Regions from separate parts of the Neoaquamicrobium sediminum genome, predicted to be linked through region 2. Evidence: predicted binding sites of a transcription regulator. Region 2 holds the regulator's gene; the other holds the start of a gene.
The links. The regulator LexA, encoded in region 2, represses DNA repair genes until DNA is damaged. The targets are predictions, from matches to a motif close to TGTTCNNNNTGTGTTCNG.

Region 1: V1479_RS01115 (ImuA family protein) is a predicted target of LexA. The motif match lies at 2,806-2,823, and genes of this name have one in related genera.

The regions. Positions count from the first base shown of each region.
Region 1 covers NZ_JAZHFV010000001.1:236,721-241,899, forward strand. Annotated here, with positions in the region: gene V1479_RS01105 (error-prone DNA polymerase) at 1-383, opposite strand, end outside; gene V1479_RS01110 (Y-family DNA polymerase) at 380-1,930, opposite strand; gene V1479_RS01115 (ImuA family protein) at 1,845-2,783, opposite strand; gene V1479_RS01120 (metallopeptidase family protein) at 2,989-3,420, shown strand; gene V1479_RS01125 (VIT1/CCC1 transporter family protein) at 3,512-4,216, shown strand; gene V1479_RS01130 (DUF1737 domain-containing protein) at 4,247-4,453, opposite strand; gene V1479_RS01135 (HpcH/HpaI aldolase/citrate lyase family protein) at 4,450-5,179, opposite strand, start outside.
Region 2 covers NZ_JAZHFV010000003.1:262,740-267,918, reverse strand. Annotated here, with positions in the region: gene trpD (anthranilate phosphoribosyltransferase) at 1-329, shown strand, start outside; gene trpC (indole-3-glycerol phosphate synthase TrpC) at 326-1,141, shown strand; gene moaC (cyclic pyranopterin monophosphate synthase MoaC) at 1,146-1,628, shown strand; gene V1479_RS11845 (molybdopterin molybdotransferase MoeA) at 1,630-2,841, shown strand; gene lexA (transcriptional repressor LexA) at 2,975-3,691, shown strand; gene V1479_RS11835 (ComEC/Rec2 family competence protein) at 3,952-5,179, opposite strand, start outside.

The sequences.
Region 1 (5,179 bases), on a different contig from region 2:
AAATCGGCGAGATAGACCTTCGGGTCGCCTTTCGGGCTCTCGTCGCGAAAATTCGCCTGGGTGAGCAGGCGGCACAGGTTCCCCCAGCCCTTTCGGTCGCGCGGATAGGCAAGCACATCGGGCGTGCCGTCGGCAAAGACGAGGCGGCAGCCGGGATGGTAGGGCAGGGTAAACACAGGCCCTTTCTCTTCCAGAAGGATCTGCTTCGACTGGCTCCAGGCGCGCACCACGCCCGCAACCGTGTTGCGATCGGCAAGTCCCATGGCCGCGTGACCGAGCATGTAAGCGGCAAGCACCAGTTCCTCCGGCCTCGACGCCGCGCGCAGGAACGAAAAGTTCGATTGCGTGGCGAACTCGACATAGGAGACAGGCGCAGCGCTCATGCGAAGACCCCTTGCATGAACCAGCGCGGCGGCGTTTCGCCCTTGTCGTAGAAGCCTTCGCGATAAAGCCAGTAGCGCCGACCGCGATCATCCTCGACCCGGTAATAGTCCCGCGTTTCGCCCGCCTCCTTTTCCTGCCACCATTCCGGGGCGATGCGTTCGGGGCCTTCCGCCCCCGCAACGCGATAGGACGCGCGCCGCCAGCGGAAGCGGGCCGGCGGCCCCTCGGGAATTTCGGCCATCACCTCGACCGGTTCAGGATGCGGGAAAAGCCTGACCGGCCGCTCTCTGGAAAGGAAATACGCTTCCCCTTTCGAGGGGGCGCCTTCCGCAAAGCCCGCAAATGGAACAAACGCAACGGCGCGTTCGGGGATGTAACTTTCGACCATGACGGGCCGCAGGATCGAACGGTCGCCCAGCCGGGCGCGGACACGATCGGCAAAAAGCGCCAGCCCCGCATCATCCGCCTTGCTTTCGCCGGCCAGGTCGACCTGTTCCGCCGCGAAAGGTGCGGCTTCCAGTGCCGAAAGCCGCACCATTTCGAACCCGTAATCGGCATCGACGCCGCCAAGGGCCTTGAGCTTTTCGCGGAACAGCTTGAGGATCAGCGCCGGCTCGCGCAGCGGCCGCGACGCGCCGACGGTCAGGCGGTGCACGGCGCCATCCACCCGGAAAAGGGCGAGCTGCAGCAGGCGCGCACCTTCGTCACGCCGCTCCAGATCGGCTTTCAGCGTCGCCGACAGGAGAAGCAGCAGCCGTTCGATATCCTCCTCAAGCACCACGGGCTCTGCGAGGCGGCGCTCCACCGAAAGCGGCGCGATGGGCAGGCGCGGCGACACCGCCTCCTCCAGCCGGCCGAGCGCCTGATCGAGCCGCATGACCGGCAGCTTGCCGAAACGGCGCACGAGCGGCGCGCGCGGCGTGTCCATCAGCGCGCCGACGGTGCGCAGGCCCAGGCTTTCGAGCCCCTTGCATGCGGGAGGCTCAAGCCGCAGCGCCGCCGGCGGCAGGCCGGCGAGCGCCGGTGCCTCCGCGCCCGGCTCGATCGGCACGGGCCGCAGGAAACGGGCGGCCGCCCATGCCATGCCCGGCGTGGAAGCAAGCCCCGCGCGGGCACGAAAGCCCTGGCTGTAAAGCCGCTCCAGCACCTCGTCGAGCATCGCCTGTTCTCCGCCGAAGAGGTGGACGCAACCGGTGATGTCAAGGAAGAGACCGTCCTCTCCGCATAGCGCGACCAGCGGCGTATAGCGGTCGCACCAGTCGGCAAGGCTTTCCAGAAGCCTGCGATCGGCCTCCGGCTCCGCCTCGATCACCTCCAGCCCGGGATGCATGGCGCGCGCGTCGGCCACCCCCATGCCCGGGCGCAGCCCGAGGGCGGCGGCCGCCTCGTCGAGGGCTGCGATGCGTTGCGTGTTGTTCTCGCGGCGGCTGACGGCGAGCGGCTGGCGGGCGTTTGTGCCCTCACGCCGCGCCTCTGAACGCCAGGCCCGCCCCAGCCGTGCCCTGAGGATGCGCTCCGTCGGCAGCAGGGGAAACCACAGCGCCATGATCCTGCGCCCCGCCTGGGTTGGATCGTCTTTCGTTAAAGGCGCGCTCATCGTCGTTCCATTCCAGTGTGAAGGTTGCAGGCATGCCCAGGCGGCTTCGGGAAACCGCGACGGTGAAGGCAGGCGGACCGATCGATCCGGCAAGCGCACCCGAAAGGGCATGCCGCTTCGCCGCGGGCGCGGCCGAGACGACGAGCCGCACCGGTGCTGCCGTCGGCGCCGCCTCGCCGGCATGACGCAGGAGATAGAGCGGACGGCCCGCGGCCTGGGTGCGCCGGTGCAGGCGGCGCGTGGCGGTCAGGTCGAGCTTCGGCGCGCGGCCACGCATTTCGAGCAGCACCGCCGAAAGCGCGCCAAGCGCAGCGGCCTCCTCCGCCACCCACAGCGCATCCTCCAGCCGGCGGCCCTGCGCGACCAGCAGGGCCTCGGGCGGCAAGCCGAACCGGTGCAGGATACCGGGCGCATAAGGTCCTCCCGCCTCCGAAAACGTCTCGCCCGCAGTCACCCACAGAAGCGGCGCCTTCACCGTGGCCTGCCTGCGCGCCAGCGCGACCATCGCCAGCGCGAAACCGGCCACGGCGCCTGCATCGCGCGTTTCCCTGCCATGGATCTCCACCAGCGCCGCATGCGGCAGCCCACCGCCCAGCGCGGCGTCGAGCCCGGATGCGCCTGTCGGCAGAAGACCTGCCATGCCGTCGGCCGCGCCCTGCCGGCGCAGCACGATGCCCGCCTCGGCATTGGCCGAGCCGGACGCGCCTGCCGGTTCCAGCCGCTCCGCCAGCCTGCCCTCGATCCTCGCAATTTCCCGGCGCAAGGCAGAAACAGCCTCTCGCGCCACGGCGGATGTCGCCATGATGCTGCTCTTTCGCGCTAAATGTTCCTATTATGTTCTAATGGATTCCAGAGCCGCACCGAAGAGTCAAGCGGAGTCTCGAAGAATTTATTCCTCTGCTCTCGCGGCCAATCCGGCATCGTGCGCGTCTAGCGCGGTAACGCTTGCGGAATCAGGGGTCGAAAGCCGCGCTGCAAAGGTCTATATGGCGGCCAAAGGACACTGCATGGCCCGCATCTATCAGACCCGCGACTGGACCGACCAGCTTTCGCCCTCGCTTCAGGAGTTCGAGCTTCTGGCGCTGGAAACCTATGCCCATCTGCCCGGCGAGTTCCGCAAGCTCACCGGCGAGATCGTCATCCAGATCGCCGAATTTCCGACCGACGAGATCATGGACGACCTCGCGCTGGAGACGCCGTTCGACCTGCTCGGACTGTTCGAGGGCCGCGGCATCGCCGAGCGCTGGAACCCTTCCACCGGAGAGGGTCCGAACCGCGTCACCCTCTATCGCCGCGCCATCCTGGATTACTGGGCCGAAAACGAGGAGACGCTGGGCGACATCGTCGCCCATGTGCTGATCCACGAGATCGGTCACCATTTCGGCCTGTCCGACGACGACATGGCGCAGATCGAGGAAAACGCCGAGACCCGGCCCTAGCTAAACCCCACAATTCCGGCGTTTCGGTAGTTGCTTGCAGACCTGTGACGCTATTCCCAGGGCGAGCCCCACAATCGATGAGGCGAAAACCGTGACCGTCCCCTCAGCGCATCCGGATGATCCGCACTACATCACCCGCAGTGGATGGCTTCGTGCCGCCGTTCTGGGTGCCAATGACGGCATTGTCTCGGTCTCCTCGCTCATCGTCGGCGTGGCGGCAGCCGGCCCCGACCCCAAAACCGTCATCATCGCGGGAATTGCCGGGCTGACGGCCGGCGCCATGTCGATGGCTGCGGGCGAATATGTTTCGGTCTCCTCGCAGTCGGATACCGAAAAAGCGGATATTGCCCGTGAAAAGGTCGCTCTACGCGACGACCCGGAAACCGAACTGGTCGAGCTGGCCGCCATCTACCGCGAGCGTGGCCTGAGCGAGGCGACGGCCATGCAGGTCGCCCGCGAGCTCACCGAACGCGACGCACTCGGCGCCCATGTCCGTGACGAGCTTGGCCTTTCGGAGCACCTCGCCGCCAATCCCCTTCAGGCAGCCTTCACCTCGGCTGTCACCTTCAGCGTAGCAGCCGCCATCCCGCTGGCCGCGGCATGGTTCGCGCCGGATGGGGCCGTCATCCCGGTCGTGCTGATTGTCACCGTGGCGACACTCGCCATTCTCGGCGCGCTCGGCGCCAAGGCCGGGGCGGCACCGGTCCTCAGGGCCAGCGCACGGGTCGTTGTCTGGGGCGTGTTCGCCATGGCGGTCACTGCGGGCATAGGCCGACTGTTCGGGGTCAGCGTCTGATCGGCTTAGCGCCTATTGAAGCCCGGCGCGCTACTGCTCGCCCAGCTTCATGTCCGGGTGGTAGTCCTTGCCCTCGACTTCCTTGAAAACCGCCTGCCCGCAACGCATGGTCTTGGTTTCGGCATCGAACGCATAGGTGGGCGAGCCGTAGATGTGCCAGCCCTTGTTCAGCGCCGCCGTCACCTTGTGGCAGAAGCTCGAATCGTCCGGTCCGGTCAGGAATCGGTAGAGTTTCATCGCGTCTGGTCCTTTCCCAAATCCGCTTTCGCCAACAGCCGCTCGGCTTGGTCGAGATGCAGCCGCTCGACCATCTTCCCATCCAGCGAGATGACGCCGCTGGCCGCGTTCTCCGGCAGCGCGAAGGCCGCGCGGATCGCCAGCGCTTCCGCGACGGCTTCGGCAGAGGGCGAAAATGCCGTGTTGGCGGGGCCGATCTGCGCCGGGTGTATCAGTGTCTTGCCGTCGAAGCCCATGTCGCGGCCTTCGCCGCATTCGGCCCCGAAGGCGTCGAGATCGGAAAAATCGTTTCTGACCCCGTCCAGCGCGTCGAGCCCGCCGGCGCGCGCAGCCAGCACGATCTGCATCAGCCACGGCACCAGATAGCGCCGGTCGGGGGTGGCGAGAACGCCGGTTTCCTTGACGAGATCGTTGGTGCCGGCCACTAGGCAGGCCAGCCGCGCCCCGCGATCGCGCCCCAACGCGGCGATCGCGCCAATGTTGAGCATCGCCCGTGGCGTCTCGATCATCGCCCAAAGCCACAGCGAGGCGCGCGCTTCCGTTTCGTCCAGCACGTCGTTCGCCTCCAGCACGTCGCGCGCCGTCTCCACCTTGGGCAGCAGGATCGCATCCGGGCGAGCCTCGCGCGCGGCCAGCAGATCGGCGTTACCCCATTCGCTCGACAGCGCATTGACGCGCACGACGATTTCCGGCCCGCCCTCGCCTCGCGCGGCAACGAAGTCGCGC
Region 2 (5,179 bases):
GCACGACGATGGTCGCGGCGCTGGAGAACGGCAAGATCCGTACCTTCGAGGTCCAACCCGAGGAGGTCGGCCTGGCACGCGTCAAGCCCGAGGACCTGAAGGGCGCCGATGCGGCTCACAACGCCAGGGCGCTTCGTGGCGTGCTTGCCGGCGACAAGGGTGCTTATCGCGATATCTCCCTCCTGAATGCGGCAGGCGCGCTTGTCGTGGCCGGCAAGGCCCGGACGCTAGACGAGGGCATGGAGCTTGCCACCCGCTCAATCGATAACGGGTCGGCGGCCTCCGCGCTCGAACTACTGGTGCACGTCTCCAACCGGGGAGCGGCATGACTGATATTCTGCGCAAGATCGAGGCCTACAAGCGCGAGGAGATCGCTGCTGCCAAGGCCGAGCTTCCGCTTGCCGAGGTCAAGGCGCGGGCTGCCGACCAGACCCCGCCTCGCGGTTTTCGCAAGGCGCTCGAGGCCAGGCACGAAGCCGGACAGTTCGCGCTGATCGCCGAGATCAAGAAGGCGAGCCCCTCGAAGGGGCTCATCCGTGCCGACTTCGATCCGCCCGCGCTTGCGCACGCTTACGAGCAGGGAGGCGCTGCGTGCCTGTCGGTGCTGACCGACCGCCCGTCTTTCCAAGGTGCGCCCGAATTCCTGACCGAGGCGCGGGCCGCCACCGCCCTGCCCGCGCTCCGCAAGGATTTCATGTTCGAGGCCTATCAGGTTCACGAGGCGCGAAGCTGGGGTGCCGATGCGATCCTCGTCATCATGGCGAGCCTGTCCGACGATGAAGCGAAAGCACTCGAGGATGAGGCCCATGCCATCGGCATGGACGTGCTCGTCGAGGTGCATGACGAGGCGGAACTGGATCGCGCGCTGAAGCACCTGTCCTCGCCGCTCGTCGGTATCAACAACCGCAACCTGCGCACCTTCGAGGTGAGCCTCGAAACCTCGGAGCGACTGGCGGCGCGCATCCCCCAAGAAAAGCTCATCGTCGGCGAGAGCGGCATCTTCACCAATGCCGACTGCGCGCGCCTGGCTCGCTCCGGCATCTCCACCTTCCTCGTCGGCGAAAGCCTGATGCGGCAGGCCGATGTTGCCGGCGCTACGCGGTCGCTGCTCGGTCTCGACACGCATCGGCTGGCAGGCTGACGCCGTGAGCGGCCTCACGCATCTTGGCGCATCCGGCGAGGCCAACATGGTCGATGTCGGCGGCAAGCAGGAGACTGAGCGCACGGCGGTTGCGCAAGGCGCGGTGACGATGCAGCCCTCCACGCTGGCCATGATCCTCGCCGGCGATGCAAAGAAGGGGGACGTGCTCGGCACCGCCCGCATTGCCGGCATCATGGCCGCCAAGCGGACGCACGAGCTGATCCCGCTCTGCCATCCGCTCCTGCTCACCAAGGTTTCGGTCGAGATAGAACCGGATGACAACCTGCCCGGCCTGCGCGTCACGGCGCTCGCCCGCGTGACCGGCAAGACCGGCGTCGAGATGGAAGCGCTGACGGCGGCTTCGGTCGCCTGCCTGACGATCTACGACATGGCCAAGGCAGCCGACCGCGCCATGACGATTTCCGACATCCGTGTGGTGGAAAAGTCCGGCGGCAAGTCCGGCGATTACCGGCTGCAGGACGTCTGACATGGCTGGCCTGCTGCCGGTTGACGAAGCGCTGCGCCGGCTGCTCGACGATGTGACGGCCCTGCCCGCCGAGGAGATCGCGATTGGAGACGCAGCCGGACATGTGCTGGCCAACGCCGTGGAGGCACGGCGGACGCAGCCTCCCTTCCCCGCTTCGGCAATGGACGGATATGCGGTGCGCGCCGCGGATACGGTCGACCAATCCACTGCTCTGACGGTCATCGGTCAATCGATAGCCGGCCAGCGCTTCGATGGCGCGGTCGGCGCCGGCGAGGCCGTACGCATCTTCACAGGCGCACCTGTCCCCGAAGGCGCGGATGCGGTTCTGCTTCAGGAAGATGCCGAGCCGGACGAAGACGGACTAACCATCCGCGCCAGCGAAGCGGTCACCCCTGGCCGTCACGTAAGGGCTGCCGGGCTCGATTTCCGCGTCGGCGACATCCTTTTGGCCAAAGGCCGGGCGCTCGACGCTGCAGCGCTGTCGCTCGCAGCAGCCGGCAACCACCCGCTCCTTTCGGTGGTGCGCACGCCGCTGGTCGCGATCCTGGCCACGGGCAGCGAGTTGCTGCCGCCCGGTTCGGAACCCGGGCCCGACCAGATCATCGCATCGAACGGCTATGGGGTCGCGGCGCTGGCGCGCGATGCAGGCGCTCGGGTGCTGGATCTCGGCATCGCGCCTGACGATCGCGGCGTGCTTGCCGAGCGCGTCCGTGACGCAATCTCGGCCGGTGCCGACGTGATCGTGACGCTCGGCGGTGCTTCGGTCGGCGACCACGACCTCGTCCGCGAGGTGCTTACTGGCGAAGGCATGGCGCTCGAGTTCTGGAAGATCGCCATGCGCCCCGGCAAGCCGCTGATGTTCGGCAGACTAGCCGAGACCCGTGTACTCGGCCTGCCGGGAAATCCGGTTTCAAGCCTCGTCTGCGCGCATCTGTTCCTGAAACCGCTGCTCGCGAAGCTTGGCGGCCGCCCACATGTTGCCGACATAAGGGAAGCCGTCCTTGGCGAAGCCATGAAGGCCAACGATCACCGGCAGGATTATGTCCGCGCGGCAGCGACGCTTGAGGACGGGCGCCTCGTTGCAAGGCCGTTCGCCGTGCAGGATTCCTCGATGCTGACGACACTGGCGCACGCCAACGCGCTCATCATCCGCGAACCGAACGTGGCCGCGTCGGAGGCGGGTGATGCCTGCCGCGTGTTGATGCTGCGCTGAGCCTGGCTTGGGCAATAAGGGCGGCCTCGAGCTGCCAAGTTCACGATAATTTAAGCCGTTGCGGAACACAACTGGAACAGATAGTGTTTGTTCTGGTTTTGTTTATGGACTGATTCCCAAAAGGGGCAACAGAATGCTGACGCGCAAGCAACACGAACTGCTTCTCTTCATCCATGAAAGGCTGAAGGAAACTGGCATTCCCCCTTCCTTCGACGAGATGAAGGAGGCGCTCGACCTCGCTTCCAAGTCCGGTATTCACCGCCTGATTACGGCGCTCGAGGAGCGCGGCTTCATTCGACGCCTGCCCAACAGGGCACGTGCGCTGGAAGTGCTGCGGCTGCCGGACTCGATCGCGCCGGGGCTCAATGCGGCCAAAAAGTTCTCGCCCAGCGTCATTCAAGGCAGCCTTGGCCGAGCGCCTGAACCCTCGCGCATCCAGGCTGCCAGCAATGACGATGATGCCGGTGCGGCCGTTGCGATTCCCGTAATGGGCCGGATTGCCGCCGGCGTGCCGATCGAGGCGATCCAGCACAGGACGCATTCGATCAGCGTTCCGCCGGAAATGCTTTCGGGCGGCGAGCACTACGCACTCGAGGTCAAGGGCGACTCGATGATCGAGGCTGGCATCTTCGACGGCGACACCGTCATCATCCGCGACGGCCAGACCGCCAATCCCGGCGACATCGTGGTGGCGCTCGTCGACGATGAGGAAGCAACCCTCAAGCGGTTCCGCCGCAAGGGCGCCTCGATCGCACTGGAGGCCGCCAATCCGGCCTACGAAACCCGTATCTTCGGTCCCGATCGCGTGAAGGTGCAAGGCAGGCTTGTCGGGCTTATTCGGCGGTATTGAGCGGCCCTTAGACAAGGTCATGCTCGACTGAGGATGAGCATGAGGGGCGGATTGATCGAATCCAACCTATTGGGCTCTATGCACGTCAAGGAATAGCCCGTCGGGCAGCAGGATTCCCGGGCGATGCACACCCTCCCTCATGCTGAGATGCGAGCCCCCGGGTCTTGCCTTCGGCGAGCCCGAGGACAGGCTCCGCGAGCCTTGAAGGACGCACCGATCAGCGCTTCCGCTGCAAAGGTATCGCGGCAGCCGGCGGGGTGTTACTCACCTTGCGATTTCTGCCAGGGTGGAAGTCCCCTCGCCTCCCGCGAATACTGCCGGTGCGCGTGCCAGTGCCGATAAGGTTCGCGGATCGCGAAACGGATGTTTGGGTATAAAGCCGGTCTCGCGGAAGTGCGATCCAAGTCGCTGGCGCCTGTGCCAGGGCTTGCTCCGGTCCCGCGTGTTTCCCTGATGATGTCGTTCTCGAAGACGATCTCGGCGCTGCCGCGGCGGGCCAGATCGCGCTTGGTGATGACCGCAACGCTGCTATCCCGGCAAGGATTGTTCGCAGTGGCGTCGTCGATGACGATCAGGCTGGCATAAGAACACGCAGTCGAAGCCGTTCGTTCGCCGTCGGCGTGAACGACTATGCCGCCGCCGCCATGGCGCGCTATGCAAAGCCCTTCGCCGCACCGGAAAGGCAACTCGCTCTCATCGTCACTCAGGGCGGCATGAGGCGGGAGCCCGGCATCACCTTCGATGGGCCAAACCAGTTCGCCGGCTTGTGCGGCCCGCTGCCAATTCTGGATGGTAAAGGCGCTTGGTCGCGCGCGGTTGACGGCGAGGCGCCCATTGCCGCGATCGACAGCAACGAGCCGCGCGTCCTCCGAGACGAAGACATGCGGCAACTGCCGTGTCGCGATCAGGAACGCCCCGGCGATGAGCAGCGGAAGTGCTGCCCAGCGCAGGGCGCTGCCAGCCATCGTCAGGATCGCCAGCGCTGCGGTCAGCATCAGCACCGCCGAAAGCGGGATCGCGCCGGTGGCGTCGAATGCCGATCGCTCGGCAAGCCACACGGCTATCGAATTCATCGCGGATATGCCCATCCCCATCGCATACAACGCCGGCCCTTCGAGGCCGAAGGGCATCAACAGGCATGCGAGCACCGCCGCCGGCATGACGACGGCGGAGACGAATGGCATTGCCGCAAGGTTGGCGACGAGGCCGAGCGGCGAAACCTGCTGGAAGTGCCATGCGGTGAAAAGCGCCGTTGCGAGACCCGCGACGACTGACGTCAGCGACAGTCCCGAGACGTATTTCATGCCCGTTGTGAAGGCCAGCCGCACGGGACCGTACTTTGCGGCCTGTCGGCGCGGCGTCCGCCTTTCGCGGTACGAGGCCCAGGCCGCGTAAGCGGCCACAAGCGCGGCGGTTGCGGCAAACGACATGTGGAAGCTCGGCCCCATCACCTCATGCGGGGCAATCAGCAGGATGATGACGGCCGAT